Regions from separate parts of the Lysinibacillus sp. FSL M8-0134 genome, predicted to be linked through region 3. Evidence: riboswitches for the same ligand, from Rfam matches in the RefSeq annotation. Region 3 holds a riboswitch; each other region holds the start of a gene.
The links. Region 3 has a riboswitch for S-adenosylmethionine ahead of MKY49_RS21230 (cyclase family protein). Riboswitches for the same ligand answer to the same signal wherever they lie in the genome.
Positions count from the first base shown of each region.

Region 1: it holds a riboswitch for S-adenosylmethionine, as region 3 does, so the genes downstream of both, MKY49_RS07885 (YezD family protein) here and MKY49_RS21230 (cyclase family protein) in region 3, are expected to answer to the same signal.
Region 2: it holds a riboswitch for S-adenosylmethionine, as region 3 does, so the genes downstream of both, metA (homoserine O-acetyltransferase MetA) here and MKY49_RS21230 (cyclase family protein) in region 3, are expected to answer to the same signal.

Region 1 is NZ_JBBPAJ010000001.1:1,601,440-1,607,309, forward strand. Features, by position in the region: gene MKY49_RS07865 (LysR family transcriptional regulator) at 1-721, shown strand, start outside; gene MKY49_RS07870 (phosphopantothenoylcysteine decarboxylase domain-containing protein) at 790-1,464, shown strand; gene MKY49_RS07875 (TetR/AcrR family transcriptional regulator) at 1,570-2,163, shown strand; gene MKY49_RS07880 (DUF418 domain-containing protein) at 2,156-3,250, shown strand; SAM riboswitch class I at 3,421-3,517, shown strand; gene MKY49_RS07885 (YezD family protein) at 3,587-3,742, shown strand; gene MKY49_RS07890 (flavin reductase family protein) at 3,833-4,318, opposite strand; gene MKY49_RS07895 (VOC family protein) at 4,476-5,261, shown strand; gene MKY49_RS07900 (cold-shock protein) at 5,673-5,870, opposite strand, start outside.
Region 2 is NZ_JBBPAJ010000001.1:2,311,855-2,317,724, reverse strand. Features, by position in the region: gene panF (sodium/pantothenate symporter) at 1-1,138, shown strand, start outside; gene MKY49_RS11765 (TSUP family transporter) at 1,181-1,951, opposite strand; gene MKY49_RS11760 (TrmB family transcriptional regulator) at 2,079-2,861, shown strand; gene MKY49_RS11755 (hypothetical protein) at 2,922-3,266, shown strand; gene MKY49_RS11750 (nucleotide excision repair endonuclease) at 3,320-3,691, opposite strand; SAM riboswitch class I at 3,896-4,005, shown strand; gene metA (homoserine O-acetyltransferase MetA) at 4,105-5,040, shown strand; gene MKY49_RS11740 (GerAB/ArcD/ProY family transporter) at 5,081-5,870, opposite strand, start outside.
Region 3 is NZ_JBBPAJ010000002.1:270,088-275,957, reverse strand. Features, by position in the region: gene MKY49_RS21240 (Cof-type HAD-IIB family hydrolase) at 1-495, shown strand, start outside; gene MKY49_RS21235 (DedA family protein) at 590-1,186, shown strand; gene MKY49_RS21230 (cyclase family protein) at 1,216-1,953, opposite strand; SAM riboswitch class I at 2,037-2,144, opposite strand; gene MKY49_RS21225 (hypothetical protein) at 2,239-2,637, opposite strand; gene MKY49_RS21220 (MFS transporter) at 2,830-4,014, opposite strand; gene MKY49_RS21215 (winged helix-turn-helix transcriptional regulator) at 4,124-4,507, shown strand; gene MKY49_RS21210 (aldo/keto reductase) at 4,562-5,407, opposite strand; gene MKY49_RS21205 (VOC family protein) at 5,764-5,870, shown strand, end outside.

The sequences.
Region 1 (5,870 bases), on a different contig from region 3:
CACACTAACAAGTGAAGGACAGACAATGCTTAGGGCGATGCGACAGGTCTTGGACGCACAGGAGTTATTGCAGCAGGAAGCAGCGCATATTCTCGGCGTTACACGAGGTAAGGTACGTATTGGTGTTATTTCAAGTATTTCTTCGAATTGGATGCCTGAAATTATTCAGATTATGGATCATCAATTTCCTGGGATACAAGTGGAGTTACGTGAAGGGGATTATTACGAAATTGAACAATGGCTTCTAAGTGGTGAAGTCGAGGCAGGATTCCTGAATGGGCAAAAGTCGGAACAGTATCAATTTATGGAATTACAGCAAGACCCTTTATTATGTATTGTTTCTCATAAAAGTCCATTATTTCATAAGACAGAAATTGATATTGTGGACCTAGAGGATATGCCTTTTATCATGACTTCTTACAAAGGGACAAATGATGTAAAAGTGCTGTTAGAACAATATCATGTAAAGCCCAATATACGCTTTGAGCTTTCTGAGGAAGTAGGAATTCTATCTATGATTTCACACCATTTAGGGATTAGTATTTTACCCCAGTTGGTCATTCAAAATTTACCGCCAACATTGAAAGCGATTCCATTAAAGCAAGGTGGCTACCGAACGATTGGTATTGCCATGAAACACCATGCTTCACCCGTGACAAAGAAATTTGCTGAAATATTAAGTGCATGGTTAAAAGAGCAAAACAGCTCCCTTCCATCGTAGCTATTGAAGCAAATCGTACCATTACGTTAAAATAGTATTTGTATATATTTTAGAAACTAGGTGAGTGTATGGGGACATTACTAGGCAAAACCGTACTCATTACAAGTGGGGGAACACTTGAAAAATGGGATCGTGTACGAGGGCACACGAATTTATCGAAGGGGACAATGGGCTGTTATTTAGCAGAGGCAGCACTGGCTGCTGGTGCGACTGTCATATACATGCATGGTTACTTTGCCCAGCTCCCAGAAAACGAAGATAAAATGACATTGGTTAAATTTGAAGGCATTGAGGATTTAGGAGAAAAAGTTCGTCATGCTGTCCAACAACAACAAGTCGATATCGTCATTATGGCTGCTGCTGGCTCCGATTGGGTCATAGACAAAGTGTATGATCAATCAGGGAATTTAATGGAGGAAGCGGGCAAAATGCCTTCTGACGAACCACCGATTATTCATTTTAAAAAGGCACCAAAAGTTTTAGGTCAAATCAAAGGCTGGCAACCAAATGTAACGTTAGTAGGCTTTAAGCTGGAAGCGACGAATGATGAGGAATTTTTGCTTGCTCGTGCAAAACTACGCATGGAAACAGCCAATGCACAATTTATGGTAGCTAACAGCTCACAATCTTTATATGGTGGGGACGAGCCTCATTGGATTGTGCCTGCTGAAGGGCAGCCGATCAAGGTGATGGGTAAGCAACAGACAGCTCAAGCTCTAATGGACTGTTTACAGGGGGATTAAAAGGAGAACTGTGGAGAGGGTTTACTTCTGCACAGTTTTTTTGTTGTGAAAAATTGGATCTTCGTATATTATTTACTTAACGGTCGGTAAAAAAAGGAGGCCCTTATGGGAAATAGAGAACAAACCTTTCAAAAAATTTTAGAAGTTGCCTATGTGATGTTTGCAGAAAAAGGATTTGAGAAAACGAGCTTAGCTATGATTGCAGCAGAGGTCGGCATATCAAAACCAGCTATTTATTACTATTTTCAATCAAAGGATCAATTAATTTCTTTTTTGTTTGAGGAACTTTATAAAGAAATTCAATATGATATCGTTGTTGATTACAAGGAGCTATCTCCAAGCAATTTCATTGAGAAATTACTGAAGATTGGCTATAAGTCAATTGATGAACAGGACAAAGATCCTTATTTTAATAAAATATTTAGTCAGTATTTGTTATTAGCCGCTCGCGACGACCACTACATGCAACAGTTATTAGAGCTTCAATCAGATTATTTAGCAAGATTTTATGATATTTTACAATACGCAGTGCAACTAGAGGTGCTAGATGAAAATGCCAACATAGAAGCGAAAGCCCACATGTTAGCCATGCTCTATGATAATATTGGCAATTTTATGTTAACTGGTAGTCAATTGAACTATAAGGCTATTTGGAGGGAGGCAGTACATAGCGTCATTCAAGGGGGAAAAGATGAATAAGCAACTTGGTCATCGTCGTATTGAGGGCTTAGATTTTGCAAGAGCATTAGCAATGTTAGGTATGTTTATTGTAAACTTTGGCGTTATTTCAGGTTCAACTGCCAATGGTTCACAATGGCTCATTCAATTGCAAAGTCTTTTTGAGGGGCGCGCCTCTGCACTATTTGTCATTCTAGCAGGAATAGGGACTGCGCTGATGACGCGGAAAGCAAGGGAAGCAAAGGACCCAATTCTTATTCGCCAAAGTAAGTTAACTTTATGGAAGCGAGCTCTTTTTTTGTTTGTTGTTGGGATGGTTTTATATGTGGTCGGATGGACGGGAGATATTTTACATTATTACGGTGTTTATATGTTTCTTGCAGCTTTGTTGATAGCAACTTCAAAGAAAACCATGCTTTTTACAATTAGTGCGGTGATAATCGTTTCCCAATGGCTACAAATCCAATTCAATTATCTAGTTGGGTGGCATCCAAAATATATTTTATTAGAGTATATAGATTTTTGGACGGTAGAAGGTTTTATGAGAAATTTACTGTTTAATGGCTACCATCCCGTTTTTCCATGGATATCTTTTTTTCTCATTGGGATGATTGTAGGTACCTTAGATTTAACCAATAGGGCATTAAGAAAGAAATTAGTTACGGTAGGTATCTTGTTAGGAGTGATTATAGAAATTTTTTCAAAGGTGATTATTCACTTCTCGACAAAATATTTCTTAGATCATGATAGTGCGTTGTATTTATTTGATACAGGACCGATTCCACCAAATATAATGTATGTTCTATCAAATTCGGCTTCGGCTATTGTGATAATAGTAGGTTGTATGTATTTTGTAGAAACTTTCAAAAATAAAGTAATAGAAGCAATCATTAAAACGGGTCAATTGTCCTTAACACACTATGTTGGCCATGTCTTTATTGGCATCACTGTGTTAGAAGTTTTCGATTTATCGAATAATCTAACAGTCGTTTTTTCAATGCTCTATGCATGTTGTTATTTTTTAGGCTGTGTGTTTTTTTCGATATGGTGGAGGACTATCCATCAACGAGGTCCACTTGAACTCATTTTGAGAAAATGGTCCAATTAAAAAGTTTGAGAGTAGTCATCTATTTACTACTGATTTGGCATAAAATACATTTATATCGACTCATACAAATGTAGAAGATTGATATTACAAAGTATTCAGCTAGGTTTTCTAATATTTTATATTGACATTCGTATAGTAGAATTATAGAATTATTGTCAAGAAACGCAGTACTCTTATCAAGAGAGGTGGAGGGACTTGGCCCAACGAAGCCTCGGCAACCGAAAAGTTAGGTGCCAAATCCAACAGATGGTATCTGAGAGATAGGAGGGGCTATCAATCAGTTTGATGCGTTGGCCTCTTTTGTACAACAAGAATGAAAAAGAAGGGGTGTATCGTATGGCTCAATCAGTAAAGGTAGATGATAAAAAATTAGAGGCAATTGCCAAGGCAATTCAAAATCTTGAATTTGGTGAAGTGCATATTACGATCCAAGATGGTGTTATTGTGCAAATTAATAGGCTTGAAAAACAGAGATTTCCGCAGAAAAAATAACATTGATTTCAGTTGAACGATGTCAAAAGGCCACCAATAAGCATGAAGGATTTCCTTTGCTTACAAGTGGCCCTTTTTTTGTCTAAAAAATTAACTATAAAAGCTTTTTGGTATTTGCCCAATATGACGGCGATGGTATAGTAACGGTTCTTTTTGCCCGTTTGTAATGTCTTGCACATGCCCAATAAAAATGGTATGGTCGCCAGCATCTATTTGCTGAAACGTTTTACATTGTAAAATAGCTGCTGTATCATGTAAAATCGGTAGACCTAAAGATGAAGTGGACCACTGTGCCTGTGCAAAACGATCAGGGATTTTACTGGCAAATAGTGTACATAAATGTTCTTGGTCGCTTGCTAAAATATTGACCGCGAAATGAGAAGCATTCGTAAAATAAGAATGAAGCTGAGAATTTTTATCGAGTGACCACAAAATAAGGAGCGGGTCGATTGAAACAGATGCAAAGGAATTGACGGTTAAGCCTATAGGTTTTGTTTCATGACTTGTTGTGACAACTGTAACGCCTGTAGGGTAATTACCTAATGCCAATTTAAAAGCAGCTACTTGATCTGTCATTCAAATATCACCTCTTTATTAATATAAATTAGTTCACGGAGTAAGTAGGTAAAATGAACTTTTTTTTCATATCCTACTAGTAACTCCTTTTCTTGAGTAAATTTTAAACCAATTAAACATACAGGTAAAGGTAATGGGGAAAGAAAGGGGAATTGCCATGACTTTATATTTTGATCACCTGGTTCACCAAGTGGAATCACCAGAAAATATAAAGGTTTTCTTCAATAAACGAAATGTCCACACAGTGAATGGTGGGCAGCACACGATGTGGGGGACTTATAATACGTTAAGCTACTTTGGCTTAAGCTATATTGAACAAATTGCTATCTATGATCGTGATTTATTTGAGCAGGCAGCACAATACCCATATTCCTTACATTATACGTTTAAACGTGATCAAGAGCGCCAAGGATTTTCACGAATTGCCTTGCGTACCCAAAAAATTGAGGAAGAGGGTCAACGCTTACGAGCATTAGGTTATGATGTATATGGGCCGGATGCTTGCAGTCGAACAAGACCTGATGGCACTATTGTGAAGTGGAAGCTTCTCCATTTTGGCAAACCAGATCTTCTCATTGATTTTCCATTTTTAATTGAATGGGCAGAGGAAGATGAGGAACGTCTGTCACAATTAGTGACAAGCGGTGCTATTGATACAAAACAAGCGATTACAATGGAATCAATCCAATTGTATGTCAAGGATTTACAGAGAACAGTTCGTTTATGGCAGGAGGTATTGCAGCTACCAGAGCCTGTGCAACATGAGCAGTTCATCTCGTTACAGCTCCCGAATATGCGATTGGATTTTTATGAGGAAGAGGTTGCAGTAGCTATGACACTTGGTCATATAAAAGAAGGGCCATTTGGTGTGACATTAAAAGATCCTCATCGAACAAAGGAAACATTAGTATGTCCTGGCGCTTTTTATTGGATTAATCGATAATTACAAGATCCACTTCATATGCTGAAGTGGATTCAGACTGTAGACAAACTCGATGAATTTTGAGTTTGCCTACAGTCTTTTTTCTTTTACAATGAAATAAAGCTAAGCTATTGATTTCCACAATGGACGGACGCTTTCCGCGGGTGAGGTCGAGCTGCTTCCCTCGCTTCGCTCAGTCCAGGATCTCGACTTTTCCGCTTTTCCCGCAGGAGTGCCGCCCTTCGTTCCGCAGTTTTCTTAGAGCTTTTTTGAAATTATTTCAAGTGTAATTCCCTTTTGTCATGCTATATGCTTCACATACTTAGTATCAAATTTGCAAAGGGCCACCATTGGTAATAAAAAAAGCGGATGAAGGAATATTTCATTCCTGCTCCGCTGTCCATTTGGAACTAAGCTAATAGTCCATTACCGTTATAATTTCACAACATTTGATGCTTGAGGTCCACGATTACCCTCTACCACATCAAATGATACCTTTTGACCTTCTTCAAGTGTACGGAAGCCTTCCTCCTGGATGCCCGTAAAATGTACAAATACATCTTCTCCATCATCACATTCAATAAAGCCATAACCCTTTTCATTATTGAACCACTTTACGATCCCCTGTTG
Region 2 (5,870 bases), on a different contig from region 3:
TCGTCGTTACCAGGCCATCACATTAATTGACTTTTTACGAGAGCGCTACAAAAGCCATGTCATAGTGATTTTATCCGCCATCAGTATTATTGTCTTTTTATTTTCTGCGATGATGGCACAATGGGTCGGGGGCGCACGTTTAATTGAATCTTTGACAGGCTTAAGCTACACAACGGCACTGTTTATTTTTGCTATTTCGGTGTTAGTGTATGTTATTATTGGAGGCTTCCGAGCAGTAGCTTTAACGGATACAGTCCAGGGCACGATTATGGTTATTGGTACAGTTATTTTATTAATTGGCACAATTATTGCAGGTGGTGGTATCGATAATATTATGACCTCACTAGTCGCTGAAAATCCGGATTTTGTATCACCCTTTGGCGCACAGGGAGATTTAACACCACTTTATGTCTCGACATTTTGGATTTTAATCGGTGTGGGTGTCGTAGGACTCCCACAAATTGCAGTTCGTGCGATGAGCTATAAAGATTCAAAAAGTATGCATTTAGCCATCATTATCGGTACGATTGCGATTGGGACAATCATGTTTGGTATGCATTTAATTGGTGTATTAGCTCGACCTGTCCTACCTGGTATTGATATTGGGGATAAAGTGATGCCACTTCTAACGTTGAAGGTATTACCGCCATTTTTAGCAGGGATTGTATTAGCTGCACCAATGGCCGCTACGATGTCTACTGTTAATGCACTGCTCATGCTTGTTAGCTCCACAGTTGTGAAAGACATCTATTTAAATTACATGAAGCCAAAAGCAAGTGATGCAGAAATTAAGCGTGCAAGCTTTATTGTCACAACGGTCATTGGATTAGCAGTCATTATCTTTGCCCTAAATCCACCAGACTTATTAGTATGGTTGAATTTATTTGCCTTTGGTGGGCTGGAGGCAGTCTTTATTTGGACCGTGGTCCTAGGATTGTATTGGAAGAAGGCGAACAAATATGGTGCAATTGCTTCGATGATTACAGGCATGTCCCTGTACATTGTCATTGATCGCTTCTATCCTTCCATCTTTGGTATGCATACAGTCACGCTGCCAATTGTAGCATCCTTCATTATTTTTGTTATGGTGAGTCTTGCCACTAGTCATAAATTTAAAAATGAACAATTAATGATTTAAAGTAAACACGCCACAGATTACAATTCTGTGGCGTGTTTTAATTTAATGCATCATAAAATCATAGGCGTTTTTCGCTAATAATGTCATCGTCACCACGATAAAAAGCGTACGAACAAAGCCGCTTCCTTTTTGAATCGCCATTTTTGAGCCGAGCATTGCTCCACCAATTTGAGCGATCCCCATGACTAAACCATATACATAATGAATTTGCCCTAAGTAAGCAAACATACACACACCAGCTACATTACTCGCTAAATTTAAAAATTTCGCATTGCCTGCTGCCTTTAAAAAATCAAAGCCTATCAGCAGGAAGCTAAAGATTAAAAAGGAGCCTGTTCCAGGACCAAGAAAGCCATCATAAAAACCAATAGCAAATAACAGCAGCATAAATAAAAATAAATGAGTTTTAGATAAATTTTTTACAGTAGAGACAGCACCCCAATCCTTTTTAAAGATTGTATAAATCCCCACTGCTGCAAGCATGACTAACATTAGTGGCTTTAGTAATGCTGGGTTGATGAGATGGACAGTCCATGCACCACATAATGATCCGATAAATGCTAGAGGAAAATATTTAAGGACAGAGCGAATTTCCAGCTGACCAGAACGGTAGAAGGAAATAGAGGATGTTAGTGAGCCCATTGCCCCTGCTAGTTTATTAGTGGCAACAGCAGCCGCTGGGTTAAGACCAACAAACAGTAGAGCTGGCAATGAAATTAATCCGCCTCCTCCAACTACCGAGTCGACAAAAGCTGCCAGAAATCCAAATGATATTAATAGAATGATAATATGTACATCGACATCAAAAACCATGATTACACCTCTTCTAAATTAGTTACTACTGAAATAGTAACTAATTTATTTACTGCTGTAAACCCTAACTTTTTTATTGGCAAATCTTCACAACAGTAGCCTATAATAAAGATAATGGAGGGATTACATGGAGGAATTAATCACCCAGTTGAAAGATATGGGTTTTACAGAATATGAAGCAAAAGCCTATACGGCACTCGTTCAACAAAGTCATGTTAGTGCCTATCAGGTCAGCAAAAATTCTGGCATACCGCGTGCAAGAGTGTATGATATTTTAAATATCCTTGTAGAAAAAGGGATCGTGTTGAAAGAAGAGACCGCAGAACAAACGACCTATTCAGCCATGCCCGTGTCCGTATTTTTACAGCAAATGGAGCAGCGCTGGCAAACAAATTTTTCGTCGATAAGTATGAAATTAGAAAAGCTAGAGGAAAATGTTCAGGAAGTGGAGCATAAAGTCGTGATGCTAAAGGGTAAGGAGTCCATCCTCAATTACTGTCAGTCACTTTTAAGAAATGCAAAGAAAAAAGTGATTCTGTCGATGTGGGAAGATATGTACGATGCGCTACGGCAAGACCTTCAAGAAGTGTCACAGCGTATTCCTGTGCATGGCATTACACTGTATGTAGACGAACACTTAGCGACTATTGACCGCCATAGGGCCACACACTATACGAAAAAAACGTCTACTCCACATTGGTTTATTTTATCGGTAGATGGTCAGGAAATGATTTATGGTCACTCGCCATCCGCGCAAGAAACCGCCTTCATCACTAATGACCCTGTCCATATCTATTTGTTAGAGGATTATATTTGGCATGATGTCCTTATCAATAGACTAGTAAAACGCGATGATCAGGAGCTTGAGGATTGGATTGCGAAAGAGCGAAAAGGTTTTTTCTTAGAATAAAGATGAGAAAAGGGGAGCATTCTGAATAAATTAGTGTTGCTAGGTTTAGGGTGTCTACTAATGTTAGCAGCATGTAATGCTACGCCACCTACCACTCCACTCAGCATTCGTGAACTACCTATCGTCCCAGAACATGTGCAGAAAAACATCGTTTCTCAGGACAATATTCAATTATTGTATGAAGATGACGCGACGTATTATCTCGTCTATTATTCAAAGGGGAATGTACTAGCAAGTATCGAAGTAGGGGAAAATAGACTTATCATTCATCTTAATGAAGGCAGCGAGCAACGAAAAGAGGCCCAACCATATGTTTTTAAAATATCGAAAAGCCCTGAACAGAACCTTATTGAGGTCTTCATCAACAAGCAAAACACACCCATCGATCGTATGACCATCCTGTGAAAAAAGAAACCGAAATCTCACTTTGATGAGATTTCGGCTTTTTGTAATTTGTCTTAATAAAAGACTTTATCAACATTGTATTTGGAGCGGAAAGTATTAATGGCATATGTTTCGTAAATTTCACGTTCCATTGGATCTTCTACTTCATAGACTTCAATTTTGAACACTTCATCACGGTGGTTTTTCATCGGTGATACATTATCCTCAAAGTGCTTTTTAATACGTTGACGGATTTTACGAGCTTTCCCAACGAATAATAGCTCATTCTTGTCATTATAGAATAAGAAAATGCCGCCTTTATCACGTGTGATTTTATGGAAATCAATAAAGCCAAAATAAGGTGTGATTGGCACATCACCTGGTTTTACTTCTTGTTCGCGTTGACGGATAACTACATCTGGTTTTGGAAATTCAATTTTAATCAAACTATTCACGTTCCTCTCTCTTACTAAAGCTATATGGTAACATAAATACGGCATGTTTACCATAAATTTTAAATATCGAAAAGCCACTAACAGCAAGCTTAGTGTACTTCAAATGGACAAAGAACATGCATAGCGAATCACAAAATATTCTATGAATTATTGATATTCTAACTAGTTCATGTTACAATTCAAGGTAATTAAATAATCTTATCAAGAGAAGCTGAGGGATATGGCCCTATGACGCTTCAGCAACCTCTAACATGTGTTAGAAAGGTGCTAATTCCAACAAAGGATATTCCTTTGAGAGATAAGAGTGGACGTGAAAAAAATCCTTCTCATTCTATCTCGTATGGAATGAGGGGGATTTTTTAATTTTTAGAAAAAGAGAGCGAAAACAGAGAGGGGAACGCAAGATGCCAATTAATATTCCGAAAAATTTACCAGCTGGAGAACATTTACGTGAGGAAAAAATCTTCGTGATGGAAGAGGATCGTGCGAAAACACAGCAAATTCGTCCGTTAAATATATTAATTTTAAATTTAATGCCGGAAAAAGAAAAAACAGAACTCCAATTATTACGGTTATTAGGGAATACACCGTTACAGGTCAATATTACGTTTTTAAACACTGCCACACATGAATCAAAAAATGTTAGTAAATCTCATTTACAGCTATTTTATACGACATTCAACCAAATTCGTCATCGACGCTATGATGGCATGATTATTACAGGGGCGCCAGTAGAAAAATTGGCTTTTGAAGAGGTCAACTATTGGCAAGAAATTTCAGAAATTATGGATTGGTCCAAAGAGAATGTGACATCCGTATTACATATTTGTTGGGGAGCACAGGCTGCTTTGTATCACCACTATGGAATTGGAAAGATAGAGCTTTCAGCTAAATGTTCTGGTGTCTATTCCCATGTCATTACCGATTTAACGGTAGATTTAGTGCGGGGCTTTAGTGATTTATTTACCGCTCCTCATTCTCGCCATACGTCTGTGTCAATTGACGATGTACGCAATCATCCAGACTTACGCTTATTATCTTATTCGGAGGATGCAGGGGTATTTATCGTACAATCAAAAGATAATAAAAACATTATGATTACAGGTCACCTGGAATATGATGCAACAACACTAGCCGATGAATACAGTCGTGATGTGGCTAAGGGCCTTGATATCGCCGTTCCCGTAAACTACTTTCCAAACGATGATCCAACTAAAGAGCCTATTAATACATGGCGTGCCCACACCCATTTATTATTCTCGAACTGGTTGAACTACTATGTATACCAAGAAACACCATATGAATGGGATTTTGTTGACGAAATTGAGTATCATATTTAATTCAAATAAAAAGTCTAATTTCTTGCTAATTTAAAAGAAATTAGACTTTTTGATTGTCATTGCTTGTTTCTGCTTTGGGCATTTCGCTCGTTTCAGCTTTCGCTTTGCGATTGCGAATAATCGCCACAATCAGTAAAAGGATCGGTAATAGAATGGTGATGAAAAAAGAAAAGATTGGCCAAATTTCATTATTATATTTGTTCGAATGGACAATGTTTGGGTGAACTATTTGAGAAAGCCCAATAACAATTAGTCCCATCGGTATAATGAGAGGCCGATGATCCTTGATTTTTAAAATCTGGGCAAGGCCGACAACGGTCGTATAGAAATACATAAAAGTTCGAATATAAATGGATGAGATCCACATAAAGGCCATTATAATCTCAATCCGCTGCAAAAAATTCCCTATCGATATTCTTTGTGCTAAGGCATAGCTTGGAAAGGTTCTAGAAGCCGTATTTTCAGGACCTAGTACAAGAATTGATAGCACAATCAATGTCACTAAAACAAATCCACCTAAGATGGTCCCAATATAAAACCCTTTCTGCGCGGATTGCTGTACATTAACCGCAGCAGGGTAAAGCATTAATAACACAATTAATGGAAAGGAAAAAATACTCATAAAACGAATAATACTATAAAACATTGATGATTTTGTTGCCTCGAGTACAGGTTGAATATTTTCAAACGTAATCTGAGGGGTAATACAGACAACAAAAAAAATAAAAATAAAGACAAATAACGGAAAGAGGATTTCTGCAGACCGCGCAAAAGTTTCAATGCCTAAATAGGCAGCATACATAATGATAATAATAAATAGCAAGGCAATC
Region 3 (5,870 bases):
GCAATGGAACAACAGCATAGCTTAACATTTTTTACAGAGCAGCTAGCGATGAATAGCATACAAAGTCCAGCTGCTTTACATGCTATGCAGGAAACATTGTCTTTGGGAGATTTTCCGGTTATAAATGAAAAAATTACGAATGAGGAAGTTTTTCTCATGTGTCTATATACAGATGAACAGGGAGAAAAAAGATATGTTAGTCAATTTCCGAATATATTATGGCAGCGATGGCATCCTTATATTGTGAATGTACTACAGCAGGATGTTTCCAAGTCAATAGCTGTTCAAGCAGTACTAGATTATTTTAACATTGATTCTAAAAATGCCATTGCTTTTGGAGATGGGGATAATGATATGGATATGCTGGAGCTGGTAGGATTAGGAATTGCTATGGGAAATGGCAGCTTAGCTTTGAAAAACGTTGCTGATTTTGTTACAAAGAAATCTACCGAGGGCGGTATTGACTTTGCTTTGCGTCAGCTTCAAATAATTTAAAACAATCTTCAAGTTGCTTCTTCTGTTTTCCGCAGTTTGATTATAATGAAACCTGTATATTTTATAGTTAAAAAATTTTTAGGTGGGATAGTTTATGGCACATCACGTGCAATCTCTAATTGAACATTACGGGTATTTTGGCATTATCGTAATCCTAATTGGAGGTATAGTTGGATTGCCACTTCCTGATGAAGTTTTCTTAACATATGTAGGTTATAGTGTTTATAGGGAAAGCCTTGAACATATCCCTGCATTAGTAAGTGCCATGATTGGCGCAGTTGGAGGTATTACTTTAAGCTACTATATTGGTTATCGATTTGGCTTACCATTACTACAAAAGTATGGGCCAAAAATTCATATAACTGAACAAAAAATTGATTTTACGAAAAAAATGTTTGCCAAAATTGGACCTATCTTATTGTTAATAGGCTATTTTATCCCTGGTGTCCGCCACATAACAGCGTATATTGCGGCTATTAATAATTATCCATATAAAAAGTTTGCGTTCTTTGCCTATACAGGAGCATTTATCTGGACATTCACATTTATAACGTTAGGGAAAATGCTTGGAGAGAAATGGCGGTTTGTTGGTTACTACTTATCCCATTATAGTATGTATCTCATCCTATTATTTGTTCTATTAATGTTCGTCGTTTACTTTATATTCAAAAAAAGAAATGTACAAAAATAAAAGTCGGTATCTCTATACCGACTTTTAAGTTATGGCAAAATAGCAAAGGAGCGAACAGGGAATCCAGATGCTTTTTCTGGTTTAGGTACAATATTAAAAATAATTGCACCTGTTGCAGGTAGCTTGTCTAAATTAGTCATTAACTCAATTTGATAAGTGTCTTGTTCGAGCACAAAGTATTCACCATCTAGTTTGCCATTTTTACGAAAATCAGCTGCTGAATCAGTATCGAATGTTTCGTGACCAATCGCACTAACTTTACGTTCCGTCAGTAAAAATTGTAAAGCCTCTAAGCCCCAACCTGGAATATGGTTATACCCTTCCGCATCTTTATTGCTGAATGCTTCCTTATCTGGCCAACGTTTACTCCAATCGGTACGTAGCGCTACAAAGGTACCTGCCTCAATTTTTCCGTGCTGTGCTTCAAACTCAAGTATATCTTGAACACTTAAAGAAAAATCATGATTGCTAGCAGCTTCTTCGGACTTATCAATGACAACAAGGGGAAGAACAAGCTCTTTTAAATCGAGCTCTTCAAGGTACCGTGTGTCTCGCACAAAATGAATGGGTGGGTCGATATGCGTACCATATTGACCAGGGAAAGTGAACTGTTGTGCAAAGAACCCATCATCGTGAGAGAATAATGTTTCAAATTTTGCATCTTCGAACATGAAAAAATGGGGTGAGTTAGGGCCGAATGTATGTGTTAAATCGACCCATTGTTTAGATTTTAATAATTGTAATGCTTGTAATAATTCATTAGGCATCGTTTTCCCTGCTTTCTTAAAATAGTAGTAAAAAAAGAGCCCCCTATAGAAGAGGACTCCTGAATAAACAACGGTAGTTCATCTTCTCATCTTCAAGGCTTTGGAATTAGGCCAATTGGAATTAGCACCATACTGTTGAGCTGGTTGCTGAGACTTCATCGGGCCAATCCCTCCGTCTCTCTTGATAAGAAAAATATAAGAATTTTCAGAAATAATAATACAAACACTTTATCATAGTTTTCTATAGTTTACAAGTTCAATAGGGATACAAGGTTAGGGTTTTTTTCACCAATTTAAATTCAATATGACACCACAACAGCCATTATCAATTAGACGTATTCTAAAACTATCAGGTGTATAGTTCGTTTCGAATTTCATCGTAATACCTGTGGATGAAATTAATTTCTCCACTTCTGCTTTATTTGAAAGTTGTGCTGCATTCATTAAATCATGGGCAAATTGCTGGGAGCTTTCAATTTTATCCGTCAGTAATTGGGCTTGCTGCATAATTGCCTTTATCCGTGTAACCGATGATTTTAATTTATGTGTATCAACAGGTGGAAAGGGATTGTTGGTCGGCATTGCAAGATGTTGGGGAAAGGATCTTACAGCAAGGTGGTTGGCAATTGGTGGCGCTGAGTAATGATAGGGATGAACGAAATACGGATAAGGATTGTAATACAATGGAATTCCTCCTATCCTATAGCTGATATCTTATCTTATGTATTCAAGCGAATTTAGGTGTAACTCCATTCTTGTCTTACTTATAACACAAAAAGGAAGCCACAGGGAGCTTCCTTTTTATCAATATTGTATATATACCGATGTTAAATTACCAAAATATCAAGTAAATGCTAGATAAACGGACTAACAATATTATTGTTTTTTATTATCGAAAAGCAACCATAATAATGTAACAATCGCTGCTAGCATAACCATTAGGAATCCATAAAGAGGCGTATGTGCTAATGATTGATGGCGAATAATAAAACCTCCAATATAGGATCCTAAAAATATACCAATGTTAAAAGCAGAAATGTTTAATGCTGAAGCCATAGAAATAGCTGACGGCACATATTTTTCAGACAGTAGAACAGCATATAACTGTAATCCTGGGACATTCATGAACATAAATAATCCCATTGTCAGTACCATGACTAAACCGATAATCGGTGATTCAAGAGTGAAGCCAATACCAAGTAACGCTAAGGCAAGTCCAACAAAAATTATAAAGATGGAACGTAGCGGATTTTGGTTAGCAAAATGGCCTCCTAATGTATTACCAATAGCAACGCAAATACCATAGACAACTAATATAATTACTACTGCATGTGGGGAATAGCCCATATATTGCTCTAAAATAGGTGAAACATACGTATAGACTACAAAGGCCCCACCATATCCAATAGCTGTAATGAAAAGGATTAATAACATGCGAATATTGCCTAATACTTTGCCAATATCACGTAAAGAAATAGGATTACCTTTTGATAATTGGTTAGGTACTAGTAAAGCATTACTAATTAAACCGATAATGCCTATAATGACGATAAAAATGAACGACATACGCCAGTCTGTTACTTGTCCAATAAATGTACCAAGTGGAACACCGGTCACAGTAGCTAGCGTTAAGCCTGTAAACATAAAGGCAATCGCGCTTGCTCGTTTATTTGGTTCAACTACATCAGCTGCTATAACAGAGGCGATCGACATAAACACACCATGAGCTAATGCTGAAATAATACGACCTATTATCAGTATAGAAAAAATTGGTGCGATAGCTGCAGTTAAATTCCCCGCTATAAAAATGGTCATAACAAGCAATAAAACTGTTTTTCGACTAAGACGAGATGTTAAGGCTGTTAATAATGGAGCACCAACAGTGACACCTAGTGCGTATATAGAAACGGTTAAACCGGCAGTGCTTAAAGATATACCAAAATCATCTGTAATTAATGGTAAAAGTCCAACACTGATAAATTCAGTGGACCCTATACCAAATGCACTGATTGCAAGTGCTAGCAATGTCAATTTTGCATTTGGCTTTTTTGATTGTGACATTTTACTAATATCTCCTTTGATTTTTTTTAGTATGTGTAGTAATATTCATGCATGCCTAAAAGTTGTGTAGAGTACTTTTAGTTACTTTTGAATATTACGGGGGTTTACAATGCAAAAAATTTATAATATAGGTGTTGAAGCTACGCTTGAAGTTATTGGTGGTAAATGGAAACCGGTCATTCTTTGCCATTTGAACCACCATGGTGAAATTCGAACAAATGAATTTCGACGATTGATTCCAGGCATTTCCCAAAAAATGCTTACAAGTCAATTAAGAGAGTTAGAGCAAGCTGGTTTAATCCATCGCAAGGTCTTCAATCAAGTACCGCCTAAAGTGGAATATTCATTGACTTCCTATGGACAAGGGATGGAGCCTATTTTGAATATGCTTTGCACTTGGGGCGAAAAGCATGTTGAATTACTAAAGGATAAAGGTGAAGATGTTCTGTTAAAACAACGCGATGAAGATATCGCTATGCAGCAAACATCATAATGAGGGAGAAAGAGACTGTCACATACAAGACAGTCTCTTTCCTCTTTTTAATGCTTATAGAGCAAAGTCAAATTCATCTGGATTTGGACCAACACGTTGTTCACGATTCATCTCATTGATTAATGCCATTTCTTCGTCTGTTAAAGTAAAGTCAAAGATATCAGCGTTTTGCATCATACGCTCTCTACGTACTGATTTTGGAATTGTAATCACTCCATTTTGTACATCCCAGCGTAAAATAACTTGAGCATTTGATTTTCCGTATTTTGTTGCAATTTTTGAAATCGTTTCATCTTCAAGAAGACCACCTTGCATTAAAGGTGCCCATGCTTCAAGTTGAATTTGGTGCTTGTCACAGAATGAACGAAGCTCCACTTGTTGTAAGCGTGGGTGGAATTCCACTTGGTTCAAAACAGGTTTAATACGAGCAAATGATAATAAGTTTTCCAAGTGTGCCACAGTAAAGTTACATACACCGATTGCTTTGATCTTGCCTTGTTCATATAGGTCTTCAAGTGCTTTCCACGATTCAGCATATTTATCTTTACCAGGCCAATGAATTAAATAAAGATCTAAATAATCTAATCCTAATTTTTTTAGGCTCTCTTCATATGCTGCAATTGTTTCATCATAGCTTAAGCCATCGTTCCATACTTTTGATGTAATAAATAAATCTTCACGACGTAAGCCAGTTGATGCTAGAGCTTGTTTAATACCTTCTCCTACACCTGCTTCATTTCCATAAATAGCAGCAGTATCGATGCTTCGATAGCCAACCTCGATCGCATTTTTAACCATTTCTGCAGTAGCGTCATTTTCTACTTGAAAAACGCCTAAACCCATACCAGGCATTTGTAGGCCGTTATTTAATGTGATTGTATCTTGTAAATGAGTAATCATTATTATTCCTCCAATTGTGTGTTTGCTTGATTGCTTTTTCATTATGATGCCCCACAAGAAGAAAAAAAAGTACGTACATTTTTGTTTCATAGAAACGTCGAGGTAACTTTTGTGTGATGCCAATGGTTAGAGAGATAAAAGTTTTTTAATAGTACTTTTTGCAATTTAAAATTACAGGTGAAATCAGGAGGATATAAAGAAATGAAGGGTAATCCATAGTGAAATCCAAAAAAATGAATAGATTATGATTATCTCTGTGCTGATGCAACCAAATGACTTTCTTCACGAATTAAAAGGAAAAATTTGTTGGATAGAGAATTTAAATAGTAATACTACTTTAAAAAGGGGATTGGAAAATGAATCGTTTAAACTTAATCACATTAGGCGTTAAAAATATGGTGGAGTCACTTACCTTTTACCGAGAGGGACTTGGCTTTGAAGTAGTAGTGTATGGAGAAGAAAC